Regions from separate parts of the Agromyces zhanjiangensis genome, predicted to be linked through region 2. Evidence: predicted binding sites of a transcription regulator. Region 2 holds the regulator's gene; each other region holds the start of a gene.
The links. The regulator HrcA, encoded in region 2, represses chaperone genes, less so after heat shock. The targets are predictions, from matches to a motif close to TTNGCACTCGNNNNNNNCGAGTGCNAA.
Positions count from the first base shown of each region.

Region 1: groL (chaperonin GroEL) is a predicted target of HrcA. The motif match lies at 1,784-1,810, and genes of this name have one in related genera.
Region 3: groES (co-chaperone GroES) is a predicted target of HrcA. The motif match lies at 2,026-2,052, and genes of this name have one in related genera.

Region 1 covers NZ_JBEPKB010000010.1:54,618-60,376, forward strand. Annotated here, with positions in the region: gene groL (chaperonin GroEL) at 122-1,741, opposite strand; gene ABME02_RS16340 (cold-shock protein) at 1,925-2,128, opposite strand; gene ABME02_RS16345 (LytR C-terminal domain-containing protein) at 2,338-2,880, opposite strand; gene ABME02_RS16350 (DUF3263 domain-containing protein) at 2,905-3,174, opposite strand; gene msrB (peptide-methionine (R)-S-oxide reductase MsrB) at 3,403-3,804, shown strand; gene ABME02_RS16360 (nitroreductase family protein) at 3,807-4,358, shown strand; gene ABME02_RS16365 (DMT family transporter) at 4,342-5,328, opposite strand; tRNA gene ABME02_RS16370 (tRNA-Thr) at 5,445-5,517, opposite strand; gene ABME02_RS16375 (DsbA family protein) at 5,616-5,759, opposite strand, start outside.
Region 2 covers NZ_JBEPKB010000002.1:131,025-136,783, reverse strand. Annotated here, with positions in the region: gene ABME02_RS03830 (PhoH family protein) at 1-173, opposite strand, end outside; gene ABME02_RS03825 (HIT domain-containing protein) at 250-606, opposite strand; gene ABME02_RS03820 (16S rRNA (uracil(1498)-N(3))-methyltransferase) at 631-1,365, opposite strand; gene dnaJ (molecular chaperone DnaJ) at 1,385-2,488, opposite strand; gene hrcA (heat-inducible transcriptional repressor HrcA) at 2,547-3,566, opposite strand; gene ABME02_RS03805 (DUF4870 domain-containing protein) at 3,771-4,184, shown strand; gene ABME02_RS03800 (DUF4870 domain-containing protein) at 4,298-4,744, shown strand; gene hemW (radical SAM family heme chaperone HemW) at 4,741-5,759, opposite strand, start outside.
Region 3 covers NZ_JBEPKB010000008.1:33,738-39,496, forward strand. Annotated here, with positions in the region: gene ABME02_RS14430 (ABC transporter substrate-binding protein) at 1-282, opposite strand, end outside; gene rarD (EamA family transporter RarD) at 535-1,491, opposite strand; gene groES (co-chaperone GroES) at 1,654-1,950, opposite strand; gene ABME02_RS14445 (class I SAM-dependent methyltransferase) at 2,080-3,267, shown strand; gene ABME02_RS14450 (hypothetical protein) at 3,284-3,802, opposite strand; gene ABME02_RS14455 (hypothetical protein) at 3,812-4,519, opposite strand; gene ABME02_RS14460 (DUF4190 domain-containing protein) at 4,548-4,910, opposite strand; gene tsaD (tRNA (adenosine(37)-N6)-threonylcarbamoyltransferase complex transferase subunit TsaD) at 5,088-5,759, opposite strand, start outside.

The DNA.
Region 1 (5,759 bases), on a different contig from region 2:
CGGCGGCGGTCGGGCCCGAACGACCCCGGCCGGCACGACGAAGGGCGCCTCCCGGAGGAGGCGCCCTTCGCGCGTTGGATGCGGCGCTCGCGGCCATGCGGACCCGGGGGCCCGCTCGGGACTAGAAGTCCATGCCGCCCGTCGGGTCGGCGGGGACCGGCGCAGCCTTCTCCGGCTTGTCGGCGACGACGGCCTCGGTCGTGAGGAAGAGGCCGGCGATCGACGCGGCGTTCTGCAGCGCCGAGCGGGTCACCTTGGCGGGGTCGATGATGCCCTGCGCGAGCAGGTCGCCGTACTCGCCGGTCGCGGCGTTCAGGCCGTGGCCCGCGGGGAGCTCCGAGACCTTGTTCGCGACGACGCCCGGCTCGAGGCCGGCATTGAGGGCGATCTGCTTGAGCGGCGCCTCGATGGCGACCTTGACGATGTTCGCACCGGTCGCCTCGTCGCCCGCGAGCTCGAGCTTGCCGAACGCGGCCTTGCCGGCCTGGATGAGGGCCACGCCACCACCGGCGACGATGCCCTCCTCGACGGCGGCCTTCGCGTTGCGGACGGCGTCCTCGATGCGGTGCTTGCGCTCCTTGAGCTCGACCTCGGTGGCCGCGCCCGCCTTGATGACGGCGACGCCGCCCGCGAGCTTGGCGAGGCGCTCCTGGAGCTTCTCGCGGTCGTAGTCCGAGTCGGTGTTGTCGATCTCCGAACGGATCTGGGCGACGCGGCCCGCGATCTGGTCGGGGTCGCCGGCACCCTCGACGATGGTCGTCTCGTCCTTGGTGATGACGACCTTGCGGGCCTGGCCGAGCAGGTCGAGCGTGGCGTTCTCGAGCTTGAGGCCGACCTCCTCGGAGATGACCTGGCCGCCGGTGAGGATCGCGATGTCCTGGAGCTGCGCCTTGCGGCGGTCGCCGAAGCCCGGCGCCTTGACGGCGACCGACTTGAAGATGCCGCGGATCTTGTTGACGACGAGCGTGGCCAGGGCCTCACCGTCGACGTCCTCGGCGATGATCAGGAGCTGCTTGCCCGACTGGATCACCTTGTCGACGATCGGGAGCAGGTCCTTGATGTTCGAGATCTTCTGGTTGGCGATGAGGATGTACGGGTCCTCGAAGACCGCCTCCTGGCGCTCAGGGTCGGTGACGAAGTACGCCGACAGGTAGCCCTTGTCGAAGCGCATGCCCTCGGTCAGCTCGAGCTCGGTGCCGAAGGTGTTCGACTCCTCGACGGTGACGACGCCCTCCTTGCCGACCTTGTCGATCGCCTCGGCGATGATCTCGCCGATCTGCGGGTCGGCCGCCGAGATGGACGCGGTCGCGGCGATCTCGTCCTTGGTCTCGACCTCCTTGGCGGTGGCGAGGAGCTCCTCGGAGACGGCCGAGACGGCCTTCTCGATGCCGCGCTTGAGCGAGATGGGGTCGGCGCCTGCGGCCACGTTGCGGAGGCCCTCGCGCACGAGCGCCTGGGCGAGCACGACCGAGGTCGTGGTGCCGTCGCCGGCGACGTCGTCGGTCTTCTTCGCGACCTCCTTGACGAGCTCCGCGCCGATCTTCTCGTACGGGTCGTCGAGCTCGATCTCCTTGGCGATCGACACGCCGTCGTTCGTGATGGTGGGGGCGCCCCACTTCTTCTCGAGCACGACGTTGCGGCCGCGCGGGCCGAGGGTCACCTTGACCGCGTCGGCGAGCGTGTTGAGGCCACGCTCGAGGCCGCGACGGGCCTCCTCATCGAAAGCAATGATCTTTGCCATGTGTGTCTCTCGTCCCTTCCCGGACGTCTAAGAACCGTGGGGTTAGCACTCGAATCGACTGAGTGCTAAACCGATTCTGGCACTCGCATGCGTCGAGTGCAAGCGAGGCGGCGCCCGACCGGGGCGAGCGGACATGCGGAAGCGCCGCCGGGGGCATCCGGCGGCGCTTCCGAAGAATCGAACTCAGGCGGGACGGACCGCCTCGGCCTGCGGGCCCTTCGAGCCGGAGCCCACCTCGAAGATCACCTGCTGGCCCTCTTCGAGGACCTTGTAGCCGGCCATGTCGATGGCGGAGTAGTGGACGAAGACGTCCTGTCCCCCACCGTCGACGGTGATGAATCCGTATCCCTTTTCAGCGTTGAACCACTTCACGGTTCCGTTCGCCATGCGTTGCTCCCATGTTGCCGTGTATCGAAGTCAGCACGTGCCGTCGGCTGTACCGGGCCGTCGTCGTGCCGACGTCGACGACGGGGACCGGCGCCGGGTGCTCACACGGGTGTTCGAGCGGCCGTTTCTAGATACTCACGTCGCGACGGCCGCGCACAAGGTCTCCGACGCCGCGAATGGTCGCAGAATGGCAACGATTCACCGTCCCGTCACTCCGCGACGGCGTCGGCGTAGTCCGCTCCGAGGACGACCACGAGCTGCATGCCCTCCTCGCCGAACTCCTCGGAGAGCCGCACCTCGGACTCCGGCAGCTGCTGCGCGACGCCTCGGGCGGCGCCCTCGAGGTCGGCGGAGGCGTAGTACACGACCGTCTGCTCGATGTCGTTGCGATCGGCGTTCGCGGTGATGCCGACGGGGACGCCCGCAGCGGTGAGCGCCTCGCCCGCCTGCGCGGCCAGACCGGTGGTCGAGGTGCCGTTCAGCACCGCGACCGTCACGTCGGGGGCGAGGGTGGGCTCCGCGGTCGGGACGGCCGAGGCCGGCGCCGTCGGCAGCGCCGTGTCGTCGAAGTCGAGTCGCTGGTTGTAGGCGGCGACGGCGGCGATGCCGGCGCCGGCGAGCACGACGGTCGCGAGCGCCGCCCACGCGAGGGTCACCCAGCGCCGCCCGCGTCGGGCGGGCGCGCGGTGCGCGCCGACCCGGTCCATGCCGTGCGGGATCGAATCGAACCGGTCGCGGGGGAACTTCTGCACCTGTGGTCCAGTCGGTCGGGGCGCTCAGGCGAGCGGCCGGGCGGTCGGGATGGCACGGCGCGCACGCGAGTGCGCACGTGCCTCGCGCTGCCGCTGCAGGCGACCGATGAGCATCGGGTCGAACCGCAGGGCGGCCGGCGAATCGACGAGCGCGCCGAGGAGCCGATAGTACCGGGCCGCGGAGAGCCCGAGCTCGTCGCGGATGGCGTCGGCCTTCCGGGCGGGGTCGCGCCACGGTCGGGATTCGAAGGCGAGGATCGCGCGTTGCGCGTCGTCGAGCCCGTCTGCGTCCATCGCACCTCACTCACCGGAGTCCGCCGTCGACCACATCCTAGGGAGCGGATGCCGGGAGCCCGCCCCATGCGACGGCGCGGCCCGAACACGGCCATCGGAGCGCGCCGACGGTGCGGGTTCCAGACGCCCGCGCATCGACGGGAACACCGTCGCACCGGGACACGTTGCATCCGACGTCCCGCAAAGCTGCGACGATGGAAGACGGCCGACCGACCCGGAGGAGACCGCATGGCGTACCAGGTGAACAAGTCCGACGACGAGTGGCGCGCAGAACTCGGCGACGAGCAGTACGCGGTGCTCCGCGAGGCCGCGACCGAGCGCCCGTGGACGGGCGAGCTCCTCGACGAGGAGCGCGCGGGGATCTACGCGTGCGCCGCGTGCGCCAGCGAGCTCTTCAAGTCCGGCACGAAGTTCGACTCCGGCTGCGGCTGGCCGAGCTTCTACGAGTCGGTGCGACCCGAGGCCGTCGAGCTCATCGAGGACACCTCGCTCGGGATGCTGCGCACCGAGGTGCGCTGCGCGAACTGCGGTTCGCACCTCGGTCACGTCTTCCCCGACGGCTTCGGCACGCCGACGGGCGACCGCTACTGCATGAACTCGATCGCGCTCGAGTTCACCCCCGAGTCCTGAGCGTGGGCGCCGCCCGAGACGCCGTCCTCGCGCGTCGGTCGTGGCCGGAGGTCACGGACGGCGCGCCGACCGACGCCGAGCTCGTCGAGCTCCTCGAGGCCGCGTCGACCGTGCCCGACCACGCCGCCCTCGGGCCGTGGCGGGTGATCGCGCTGCGCGGCGATGCCCGTGCGCGCCTCGGGCAGGCGCTCGTCGAGGCGTCAGGGTTCGACGGCACGGCGGCCGACAAGCTCGCGGCCAAGCCGCTCCGCGCTCCCCTGCTGCTCGCACTCGTCGCCGTCGTGCGGCGGCACCCGAAGGTGCCCGCCTGGGAGCAGGACGCGTCGGCCGCCGGCGTCGGGCACCTGCTCGCGCTGCTGCTCGACGATGCCGGCTGGGGCGTCATGTGGCGCACGGGGCCCTTCACGCGGGATCCGGCCGTCTCGCGGATGCACGGCCTCGCCGACGACGAGCACCTGCTCGGCTGGCTCTACGTGGGCGGCCGCAGCGCCGCCGACCGACCCCAGCGCCGCCTCGGGACGCGCGCCGCGGACCGGTTCACCGCCCTGACGTGACCCCGCCGGCTCCCCCGGCCGTCGCCGTCCCGGCGCCCTCCGCCGCGAGATGCCGCGCCGGGCGCCAGCGGATGCTCGCGAGCGCGACGGCGACGAGCGCGAGCACGGTCCCGCCGACGGTCGCGAAGCCCACCGGCCGCGCCGAGGTCGGCAGCAGCAGGTCGAGCGCGAGGGCGGCAGCGAGCTGGCCGGCGACCAGGCCGAGGGCCAGCACGAGCACGCCCACCCGCCGGACCAGCACGGCCTGCGCCGCGATGAAGACGCAGCCGATCGCACCGCCCGCGTAGAGCCACGGCGACGTCGGGAATGCGGTCGGCCAGCCGACGGATGCCGCGTGCACCAGCATCACGACGACGAGCACCGAGGTGCCGACGAGGAAGTTCGTGAGCGTCGCCGCGAGTGCACTCGCCGATCCCGTGCGCACGCGACCGTTCATCGCCTGCTGCCAGGACGCGCCGATTCCGGCCGAGAACGGCAGCAGCATGAGCCAGAGGGGCACGGTCCCGGCGACCTGGGCCGACACCGCCCAGCCGATCGCCACCAGGGCGAGCACGGCCCCGGCGATGCGGGTCGGGCTGAGCGGGCGGCGTCCGCCGGGTCCCAGGCCGATCGCGTCGAAGACCACCCCGCCGAGGGTCTGCCCGGCGACGATGGCCACCGTGAACAACGCCACGCCGAGCACGCCGACCGCGAGCCCCTGGGTCGCCACGAACCACGCGCCGGCGACCCCGCCGAGCAGCATCCACCACGCCAGCCGCCCGGCTCGCACCGCGTCGCGCAGCCGCCGGAGGCCGCGGCGGCCCTCCGGCCACAGCGCGGCGAGCAGCGCGAGGATCGCGAGGCCCGACCCGAACGAGATCGCCGCGGCGACCGAGAAGTCGTCGAGCTCCCTCGCGAGCTCGCCGTTGACCCGCGACTGGAGCGCGACGAAGCCGCCCGACACGATCGTGAGCGCGATGGCGGCCCACATCGGAATCCGGGACGACTCCGCGTGGGCGTGATGATGGGCGTTGGCCGGACCACCCGGTACGCCGGGAGGCGGCGCGACCGGAGTCGGGTCCGGAGGAGCGGAGGAACTCGACATCGAGCCGGCTACGGGACTCGAACCCGTAACCACCGCTTTACAAGAGCGGTGCGCTACCAATTGCGCCAAGCCGGCAGGGACCCTGACATCCTATCGAGGCACGCGTGGCACGCGCGCATGACGACGGCCCGGCCGGTCGGCCGAGCCGTCGTCGGACGAACGGGGGTCTGCGCTCAGCCCGCCTCGGGAGTGGGCGTCGGCGTGGGCGTCGCCTCGGACTCCGAGTAGCTCTCGCCGGTGGCCTGGAGCACGAACGCCTGGAACTCGGCCGGGTCCTCGAGGGAACCGACGTACTGCTTGCCGTTCACGAGCACCGT
Region 2 (5,759 bases):
CCGCCGCCGCGGACGAGCTCGAGGAGCTCCTCGACGAGGCGGCGGACGCGGATGCGGTCCTCGGCGTCGCCGCGGATGGCGATCTCGTTGCCGCGCACGTGCACGTCGACGCCGGGGTACTCCCGTTCGATCGTCGTGAGGAGGCGGTCCTGCGGTCCGAGGAGCCGGACCATGGCGATGCCGTCGATCTTCAGTCGCTCCTCGTCGGAGCGGACCTCGGATCCGGAGAGCGGGAGGTCCCCCGCGTCGTCAGCCGCCAAGCGATCCCTCCCTGAGGCCGCCCCCGAGGACGTGGGCGTGCACGTGGAACACGGTCTGGCCCGCAGCGGGGCCGGTGTTGAAGACGAGGCGGAACTGGCCGTCGGCCAGCTCGTCGGCGATGCCCTTGGCCACCGCCACGAGTTCGGCGAGCAGCTCGGGGTCGTCGGCGGCGAGCTCGACGACGTCGCGGTGCCGGCCGATGCGCGGCGTCACGATCACGTGCACGGGCGCCTGCGGCGCGATGTCGTGGAACGCGATGACGCGATCGGTCTCTGCGACCATCTTCGCCGGGATCTCACCGGCCGCGATGCGCTCGAAGACCGTGGGTTCAGCCGTTCCGCTCATCCCTCCATCGTAGCGACGGATGCGTCACCACCGCCCGAGCGCGACCGAGAGCACGGCGATCGCCGCGGGCCCGGCGGTCGAGGTGCGGAGCACCGACTCTCCGAGGCGGACCGGCTCGGCGCCGGCCTCCCGGAGCCGCTCGATCTCGGCCGGGTCCATGCCGCCCTCCGGGCCGACGACGAGCGCGAGGTCGCGGCCGTCGGGGCGGATGCCGCTGAGCGGCGTCTCCGCGCCGGGCACGAGGAGCAGCATCCGATCGCCCTCGAGCCGCGATGGCAGTTCGCGCGTCGACGCGACCGGCTCGACCGCGGGGATGCGGGCGCGGAGCGACTGCTTCACGGCCTCGCGCACGATGCTCGCCCAGCGGGCGCGGCCCTTCTCCGCCTTCGCACCCTCCCACCGGGAGACCGACCGGGTCGCGGACCACGGCACGATGCGGTCGACCCCGAGCTCGGTGGCCGCCTGCACGGCGAGCTCGTCGCGATCGCCCTTCGCGAGCGCCTGGACGAGCGTGAGCCGCGGCGACGGCTCGGGTTCGTCGTCGACCGATTCGACCTCGATCTCGAGGCGGCGGGGCTCGGCCGCCGTCACCGGGCCGTGCACGACCCGCCCGCGGCCGTCGCCGATCGAGACCCGCTCGCCGACGCGCAGCCGTGACACGGTCACCGCGTGCCGTGCCTCGTCGCCGTCGAGCTCGACCGGGTCCCCCGGCCGCACCGGGCCGAGGTCGAGCGTCTCGTCGAGGTAGAGGTGGCTCATCGCGGCATCCGCCCCGCCGTCAGCCCAGGAACCGGTCGCGCAGGCGCGCGAAGAGCCCCTGCTGGAAGTGCCCGAGCTGCGGCGGCTGCGCCTTGCGCTGCTTGGCCAGCTGCTCGACGAGCTCGCGCTCCTTGTGGTTGAGCTTGGTCGGGGTGACGACGTGCACGGCGACCCGGAGGTCGCCGCGGCCGCTGCCGCGCAGGTGCGTGATGCCGCGGTCCTTCACGGTGAGGATCTCGCCCGACTGCACGCCGGGCTTCAGCTCGAGGTCGACGTCGCCGTCGAGCGCGGCGACCTTCGTGGACGTGCCGAGCACGGCGTCGGTCATCTGCACCTCGAGCGTGCAGAGCAGGTCGTCGCCGTTGCGGCTGAACACCTCGTGGTTCTTCACCTTGATCTCGAGGTAGAGGTCGCCGTTCGGGCCGCCGGCGGGGCCGGCCTCGCCGGAGCCCGGCATCTGGAGTCGCACACCGGTGTCGACACCGGCGGGGACGTCGACGGGCACGGTCCGGCGCGCCCGCACGCGACCCTGGCCCTGGCACGTGACGCACGGCGTCGCGATGATCGTGCCGTAGCCGCGGCATGAGCCGCAGGGGCTCGAGGTCATCACGTTGCCGAGGAGGGAGCGCACCGCGCGCTGGATGTGCCCGCTGCCGCCGCAGATGTCGCACGTGACGGGCGAGGTGCCGGGCTTGCAGCACGAGCCGTGGCAGGTCTCGCACACGACGGCCGTATCGACCTCGATGTCGCGATGCGTGCCGAAGATCACGTCGTCGAGCCCGACCTCGAGGCGGATCAGCGCGTCCTGGCCGCGCTCGCGGCGCGATCGCGGCCCGCGGCTGGCCTGCCCGGCGCCGAAGAACGTCTCGAAGATGTCGCCGAAGCCGCCGAAGCCCGCACCCCCGCCGCCGAACCCGCCCTGGCCGCCCAGGTCGTATTGCTGGCGCTGCTTCGGGTCGGAGAGCACGTCGTACGCGTGCGTGACCTCCTTGAACCGCTCGGACGCCTCGGCGCCCGGGTTCACGTCGGGGTGGAGCTCGCGTGCGAGCCGGCGGTACGCCTTCTTGATCTCGTCCGGGGAGGCGTCGCGTGCGACGCCGAGGACCTCGTAGTGGTCGGCCACGTGAGGCGGGTTCCTTTCGATTGCCGGTGACGGATGCCGCGTGGCGGCCCCGTGCGGTTCAGCTCTCGCCGAGCGTGCGGGAGAGGTAGCGGGCGACCGCGCGGACGGCGGCCATGCTCTGGGAGTAGTCCATGCGAGTGGGGCCGACGATGCCGAGCCGCGACACGTCGCGCCCCGGGACCGCGAAGGCGGTCGACACCACAGAGGTGTCGCCGAGCCCGAAGGCGGCGTTCTCACGGCCGATGCGCACGGCGATGCCGTCGTCGGCGGCCATCTCGCCGAAGAGCCGGAGGATGACGACCTGCTCCTCGATGGCCTCCATGACGCCGAGGATGTTCCCGGCGAAGTCCTGCTCGGTGCGCACGAGGTTCGCCGCGCCGGCGACCACGAGCCGGTCGGACCGGGTGATCTTGGCCTGGTCGGCGAGCGTCGCCGCGAGCGTGTGCAGCACCTCGGCGTGGGCGCGGTCGGCGTGCTCGGTCTCGGCCGAGAGGGCGGTCGCGGCATCCGCCATCGTCAGGCCGGCGGCCACCTCGTTGAGGCGGTCGCGCAGGCGCGCGAGCGTCGCCTCGTCGGCCGGCTGGTCGAGCTCGGCGAGGCGCTGCTCGACCTGGCCGCTGTCGGAGATGAGGATGCACAGCACGCGCGTCGGGGCGAGCGAGACGAGCTCGACGTGCCGCACTCGGGCACGCGCGAAGCTGGGGTACTGGACGACGGCGAGCTGGCGGGTCAACTGCGAGACGAGGCGCACCGTGCGACCGAGCAGTTCGTCGAGGTCGTTCGACTCGCCGAGGAAGGTCTCGATGGCGTGCCGCTGCGTCGCCGAGAGCGGGCGGATGTCGGCGAGCTGGTCGACGAACACCCGGTAGCCCTTGTCGGTGGGGATGCGCCCGGACGAGGTGTGCGGCGCCGCGATGAGCTCCTCCTCCTCGAGGAGGGCCATGTCGTTGCGGATGGTCGCGGCGGAGACACCGAACTGGTGGCGTTCGACGATCGACTTCGAGCCGACCGGCTCGCGCGACTCGACGTAGTCCTGCACGATCGCGCGCAGGACCGCGAGACTGCGTTCGGAGACCATGACCCTCGCTTCCCTCGACCGATCGGACCCGGACGACGCGTGCTTGGCACTCCGCCCACGTGACTGCTAATCATATCGCGAGATTCAGGGCGCACACCGTTGCCGGTCGGTCCGCCGCGCCGATAGCGTGTGCATCGTCCCGCACCCCGCGACGCCGTTCCCGCCCGCGGGCGGTGCGGTTCCCCACATCGAAAGGCTCCCGACATGACCGACTCCAACCTCCCGCCGCAGGATCCGAACGCGGCCCCGCAGCCGACTCCCGCCGCCCCGCTCTCGCACGAGCAGGACGTCCAGTGGGGCTCCTTCGCGCACCTCGGCGGCATCCTCGGCATCCTGCCGTCGCTCATCATCTGGCTCGTCTTCAAGGACCGTGGCTCGTTCACGAACACCGAGGGCAAGGAGGCGCTGAACTTCCAGATCACGCTGGTGCTCGCCACTGTCGCGCTCTGGGTGCTGACCACGATCATCACCGTGGTCACGTTCGGGTTCGGGGCGCTCTTCGGCTTCCTCACTTACATCCCGTGGATCCTCGGCGTGATCTTCTCGATCATCGCCTTCATGACCGCGAAGGACGGCAACCACTACCGCTACCCCTTCGCCATCCGCCTCATCAAGTAGGTCGCGGACGAGCCTCCGACGCGCCGGTCGAGCCTCCCTCGACCGGCGCGTCGTGCTGTGCCAGCATGAGTGGACGTCCCCTGTCCGGGCGCGATCACAGAGGAGCACGCATCATGTCCGACGCACCACCTCCCACGCCTCCCACGCCGCCCGCCGGCGGCCCGCCGCCGCCGCCGCCCGGTGGTCCGACCCCGCCGCCCCCGCCCGGTGGCGGGCCCTACCAGCAGAGCCAGCCGCTCAGCCCGGCCGACGAGAAGCTCTGGGCCACGCTGATCCACATCGGCGGCATCCTGTTCGGCTTCCTGCCCGCCCTGATCGGCTACCTCGTCCTGAAGGACAAGGGCCCGTTCATCCGCGAGCACACCGCGACGGCGCTGAACTTCCAGATCACGCTGCTCATCGCCTACGTGGTGGGCTCGATCCTGACGTTCGTGATCATCGGCATCTTCCTGCTGATCGCGGCCTGGGTCGCCGCGATCGTGTTCGGCATCATCGCCGCCATCAAGGCGAACAACGGCGAGTACTACGTGTACCCCGTCGCCATCAAGTTCGTCAGCTAGTCCTCGAGCAGGCGCCGCACGACGGCGTCCGCCAGCAACCGCCCTCGTCGGGTCAGCGTGAGCCTCCCGGCGAGGGCGGTTCGTGCGTCCACGAGCCCGTCCGCGATGAGGCCGGCGACGGCGTGCCGACCACCGGCGTGAAGGCTCGAGACCTCAACGCCCTCGCGGATGCGCGTCGCGAGGAGCACGCGCTCGGTCTCGCGGGTCGCCTGGTCGAGCGTCTCGCGGCCGACCGCGGGCGAGACGCCCGCGGCCAGTCGCTCGGCGTAGGCCGCGGGGTGCTTCGCGTTCCACCACCGCACGCCGCCCACGTGGCTGTGCGCGCCGGGCCCCACGCCCCACCAGTCGTCGCCCCGCCAGTACCCGAGGTTGTGTCGCGACCGGTGCGCGGCATCCGTCGCCCAGTTCGAGACCTCGTACCAGTCGTAGCCCGCCTCAGCCAGGAGGTCGTCGGCCAGCTCGTACATGTCGGCCGCGAGGTCGTCGTCGACCGCGGCGAGCTCCCCGCGGCGGATCCTCCCGGCGAGCTTCGTGCCGTCCTCGACGATGAGCGCGTAGGCGCTCACGTGGTCGGGGCATTCGGCGAGCACGGCCTCCAGGCTCGCGCGCCAATCGGCGAGCGACTCCCCCGGCGTGCCGTAGATCAGGTCGAGGCTCACGTCGAGGCCCGCCTCGCGCGCCCACCCGACGACGAGTGGGACCCGTGCCGGGTCGTGCGTCCGGTCGAGCGCCGCGAGCACGTGCGGCACGGCCGACTGCATCCCGAACGAGACGCGCGTGAACCCGCCGTCGGCGAGTCGCCGCAGGTCGTCGGCGTCGACCGAGTCGGGATTCGCCTCGGTGGTGACCTCGGCGCCCTCCGCGATGCCGAACGCGTCGCGCACCGCGCCGAGCATCCGGACGAGGTCGGCGGCCGGCAACAGGGTCGGCGTGCCGCCGCCGAAGAACACCGTCGACGCCGGGCGATCAGGGGCGCCGGATGCCTCGAGCACGTCGCGCGCGAACCGGACCTCGG
Region 3 (5,759 bases), on a different contig from region 2:
GATCTCCTCGGCGGCGAGTGCGACGCCGGCCTCCTCGGGCGGTCCGAGGAAGGCGAGGGTGCCGGACTGCGGCAGGATGGTGCCGACCTTCAGGGTGAGGTCGCGCTCACCAGCCTCGATGGGCAGGGCGTCGCCGGTGTCGGCCGGCTCCTCGGACTCTTCCGGGGTGGTGCCGCCCGTGCTGCACGCGGTGAGGAGGAGGGCGGAAACGCCAGCAATGGCGATGCCCGTCCAAGCCGCGCGAGCCGAGCGCGAGCCGGTGGCCCTCGCGAATACGCTCATGATGCTCCTTGGGACTGAAGGATCGGTACAGAAACAGCGTCTGGCGACGCCGATGTATCGACCGTATTGCCCGCCCTGAGCGGAAACAAGATTGCCTCGATCACAACCCGGTAACGCACACGGAATCGTTATCTGAGTGTCACGGATTCGCGAATCTCCGCATGAATCCGGCGATTCCGCCACGAAATCCGCCACCGAGACACCCCTTCGGCGGCCCGCCCTCCAGCCCCAGTACGGGGGCCCCGGCGCCGCTCAGACGGGCTCGAGGTTGGCGGCCCGCCGAGCGGCGCGGGCGCCGCGCACGAGGTCGAAGGTGAGCACGACGAGCGCGAGCCAGACGAGGCCGAACCCCGCCCAGCGCTCCGGCGGCATGGGCTCCCCGAGGACCACGACGCCAACGATGAACTGAATGAACGGGGCGAAGTACTGGATGAACCCCATGTAGATCAACGGGAGGCGACGCGACGCGGCGGCGAACAGCAGGAGCGGGATCGCGGTCACGGCGCCGGCGGAGAGCAGCAGCGCGGCGTGCCATCCGCCATGGGAACCGATCGTGAGCCCGGACGTCGACGCCACCACGACGAGCAGGACCACCGCGACGGGTGCGAGCCATGCCGTCTCGAGCGTGAGTCCGGAGACGGCGTCGACGCGGTGTCCGACCCGCTTCTTGATGAGCCCGTAGAAGCCGAAGCTGAACGCCAGGACGAGCGCGATCCACGGCATCTGCCCGTAGCCGACGGCGAGGACGACCACGGCGACGATCGAGATCCCGACGGCGGTCCACTGCACGGCGTTCAGTCGCTCGCGGAGCACGATGACGCCGAGGAACACGGTCACGATCGGGTTGATGAAGTACCCGAGTGCGGCCTCGACGACCTGCCCGGTGACGGCCGCGAAGACGTAGGTGAGCCAGTTCGCGAAGATGAGCACGCCGGCGACGCCCATGATGAGCACGACGCGTCGATCCCGCAGGAGCGCCCGGAACGCGCGCCAGGTCCTCGTCACGGCGATCAGGACGGCGCAGAAGACGAGCGAGAGCAGGATGCGCATCGCCACGATCTCGACCGGCCCGCTCGGGGCGAGCGCGATGAAGTAGACGGGGAGGAATCCCCAGAGCGCATAGGCGGAGACGGCGAAGGCGAGGCCGGGGCGACTCACGCCCTCTGGCCGGACGCGCGCCGGCGCGTCGGTGGACGGAGCGGATGACACCGTGTCAGCCTACGCGCGCCGTCGCGCAGCTCGGGGCGTGCCGGCTGCCGACCTCCGTCGACATCCCGCCGCGCCGCCGGGCGCGCCCGCTCCGCGCGGCCCGCAGACGACGACGCGGCCCGGATGCCAGTGGCATCCGGGCCGCGTCGATGTCGGTGTCGACTAGCGGACGACGACCGCGAGCACGTCGCGGGCCGACAGCACGAGGAAGTCCTCGCCGCCGAACTTGACCTCGGTACCGCCGTACTTGGAGTAGATCACCTTGTCGCCGACGGCCACGTCGAGCGGAACACGGTTGCCGTTGTCGTCGATGCGGCCCGGGCCGACCGCCACGACCTCGCCCTCCTGGGGCTTCTCCTTGGCGGTGTCGGGGATGACCAGGCCGGAGGCGGTGGTCTGCTCGGCCTCGACCTGCTTGATGACGATGCGATCCTCGAGCGGCTTGATGGAAACCGACACGGTTGACCTCTTTCTTGACGAAGACTGGGGTTAGCAGCCTCTGAGTGAGAGTGCTAAACCGAGTCTATGGCGGTTCTGGCACTCGTGCAACGTGAGTGCCAGCGGATGCCGCGGTGCTAGCGTGTCGGCGTGGAACGCGACGAGCTGGTGAGGCTGCTCTCTGCCGAGGGACTCTCGCTGCTCGACTCCCTGCCGCCGTACTCGTCGAAGGCCGACGTCGTGAAGACCGTCGCCGACCTGCGCAAGCAGGGGCACGATCCGGGCCTGGTCGCGGCCGTGCTGAGCCAGTCTCGGCTGCGCGCGAAGGCGCGGCCGAAGTTCGGCGAGTTCGCCGACCGCATGCTCTTCACCGAACCCGGACTCGAGCAGGCGACCCGGTTGCGGGTCGCGGCGCTGCACGCCGGCCGGTTCGCGCGCGCCGGGCTCCGACACGTGGCCGATCTCGGCTGCGGCATCGGCGGCGACGCGCTCGCGCTGGCCGCGGTCGACCTCGAGGTGACCGCCGCCGAGGCCGACGAGGTGACCGCCGCCGTCGCGGCGTTCAACCTGACGCCGTTCCCCAAGGTGCGCGTGCTCCACGCCCGTGCCGAGGACGTCGCCCTCGGCGGCATCGACGCCGCGTGGCTCGATCCCGCACGTCGCACGACCACGGGCGGCACCACGACGCGGCTCGCCGACGCCGCCGACTACTCCCCCTCGCTCGACTTCGTCTTCGGCCTCGCCGAGCGGATGCCGATCGGCGTGAAGCTCGGGCCTGGCACCGATCGCGACGTCGTCCCCGATGGCGCCGAAGCGCAGTGGGTGTCGGTCGACGGGGATGTCGTCGAGCTCGTCGTCTGGACCGGCGCGCTCGCGCGGGCCGGCGTCGGCCGTGCGGCGCTCGTGATCCGCGGCGACGGCGCGCAGGAGCTCGTCGCGCCGGCCGACGCCGAGGACGCCCCCGTGGGCCCGCTCGGCGACTACCTGTACGAGCCCGACGGCGCCGTCATCCGGGCGCGCCTCATCGGCGATCTCGCCCGATCGCTCGGCTCGTGGATGCTGAGCGACGGCATCGCCTACCTGACCGGCGACCGTGAGGTCGACACTCCGTTCGCGAGGGGATTCCGCGTCATCGAGCGCCTTCCGGCGGACGAGCGCAGCCTCCGGCGCGCGCTGCAGGAACGCGGCGTCGGCACGCTCGAGATCAAGAAGCGCGGTGTCGACGTCGACCCCGCCGCCCTCCGGACCCGGCTGAAGCTGAAGGGCGATGTCTCGGCGACCGTCGTGCTCACCCGGGAGGAGGGCCGCCACGTCGCGATCCTCGTCGAGCGGATCTGAACGCCCGGCGACGGCCTCAGGCGGTCGAGAGCGCGCCGAACACGATCGCGTAGTACCCCAGCCAGACGCCGGAGAACACGAGGCCGGCGACGCCGGTCCCGATCCCGATGAAGGCGAGGATCCGCCCGTGCTCCTCGCGACGGAGCCCGAGCACGCCGAAGACGATCGCCGCGACGGAGAGGGGGAACATCCACCCGACGAAGAGCGAGGCGACGGCGCCGATCGAGCCGATCACGGCACCGACCTGGCTGTAGACGCGTCGCTGCTCCTCCTCCTCCTCATACTCCGCCTCGTGCGGCTCGGGAAGGGGACGACCGACGGCGAGCAGCTGGCCCGTCGGGAGCCCGTGGAGTGCCCCTGTGTCGTACGGGACGTCGAACTCGCGGGCGGGAGCGGCCGGCGGCGCGTCGGCCGCGGGCCGGCGCACGGGATCCGCCGGCGTCGGCCGGTCTGCGGGACTGGTCTCCGGCGTTCCCGGCTCCGGCACGCGGTCGGTTCCCGGTCCCACCGGGGCCGAGGGTCGCTCGTCGGTCATGTGGTCGCCTCAGTAGCCGTAGCCGCTGCCGATCGAGAACAGCATCCCCCAGAGCAGGAACGACAGGAGTGCGATGCCGACGCCCACGAAGCCGAGGATGAGGCCCGTGAGCCACATGCCCTTCGCAGCGGGCTCCTTGCTGCGGCCGAGGAAGCCGAGGACGATCGCCGCCGCCGGGACGAAGAGCTGCAGCACGCCCCCGACGAGCGGGATGAAGACGACGGGCGAGCCGATGACGCCGATGACGCCGGCGATGAGGGAGATCAGGCTGAGCACGGGCGTCGGCTTCGCCGGCGCGGGAGCATACCCGGCCGCCCCGTATCCGCCGTATCCACCGGTCGGCGGCACCGGGCCCGCACTGCCGACACTGCTCGGCGCCGCCGTGTCGAACGGTCCCCCGACGGTCGGCGCCGGCGCCGGCGGTGCTCCGTACGGAGTTGCGGCCGGGGCGGGAGCGGCGGGAGCGGCGGGAGGCGCAGGTGGAGCCGGGGGCGCGGGCGGGACCGGGGGCGCGGGCGGGACGGGCTCACCGGGCACCTCGGGCGCGCTCGGCGGCTCGGGCGCGCTCGGCGGTTCGGGCTGGGGCTCCGCCGGCACCGCCGGCTCGTCCGGCTCCGCAGGCACGGCGGGCTCGGCAGGCTCCACCGGGACGGTCGGCTCCGACGGAGTCGGGGGCGCCGGCTCCTTCGGCGTCTCCGGGTTGGTGGGATCGCTCATGCCGAGCCCCTTCCGTGCTGCGGGTGGATCAGTAGGTGGTGACGGAACCGCTGCTGATCGCGGCGCCGATGATCGCGAACCAGACGATCGCGAAGATGATGCCGAGCACCAGGCCGACATAGCCGATGATGAGGCCGGCGATCGCGAGGCCGCGGCCCTGCTCGCCCGTCTTCTTGATCTGGCTCAGCGCGATGTGGCCCGTGATGATGCCGACGAGCGAGATGAAGAACGACGACACCAGCGAGACGATCGCGAGGACGTTGGTCTTCTGCGCGGCCGGAGCGGCGTACGACGGGCTCGCACCGTAGGACGGCGCCGGCTGCGCCGGCGGGGCGGGGGGCGGCGGCGGGACGTTCGAGGCGTTCGGATCGGGCGTGTTGGAGTCGGTCATGATGCGGTTTCCTCTCGTGCAAGCGCGGACCCGGCCATGCTGGCAGCGCGTCCGAATGCTGTCAACGCTCGCGCGGGCGGGTCGTCTCACCCGCGATCGCGGGGGTCTTCGCTCACCATAGCGCGCGCCGCCGCCGTCACGCGTGGGCAGAAGTGCCCATGGTGATCGCTCGCGGGATCAGCTCTGGATCTCGGTCACGGGCAGCGTCGAGTCGGCGCCGAACGCCAGCGTCGACGGCTGATGGCCGGCCATGATGAGACGGGCGCCGAGCGCGGCGATCATCGCGCCGTTGTCGGTGCAGAGCGAGAGCGGCGGGATGCGCAGCGCGATGCCCGCAGCATCCGCCCTGGCCTCGGCGACCTCGCGCAGCCTCCGGTTCGCGACGACGCCGCCGCCGAGCAGCAGGCGGGGGACGCCGAGGTCGGTGCACGCCGCGATCGCCTTCGACACGAGCACGTCGACCACCGCTTCGCGGAAGCTCGCCGCGACGTCGGCGAGGGGCACGGGCTCGCCCGCGGCCTCGCGCTGCTCGACCCACCTCGCGACCGCGGTCTTCAGGCCGGAGAAGGAGAAGTCGTACCGGTGGCGCTCGAGGTCCTTCGGCCGGGTGAGCCCGCGCGGGAACCGGATGGCGTCCGGGTCCCCGCCGACGGCGGCCCGGTCGATCTCGGGACCGCCCGGGTAGGGCAGGCCGAGCAGTCGCGCGACCTTGTCGAACGCCTCGCCGGCCGCGTCGTCGATGGTCTCGCCCAGGAGCTCGACGTCGGAGTCGAGGTCGCGCACGAGCAGGAGCGACGTGTGCCCGCCGGACACGAGCAGCGCGACGCTCGGCGTCTCGAGTGGACGGTC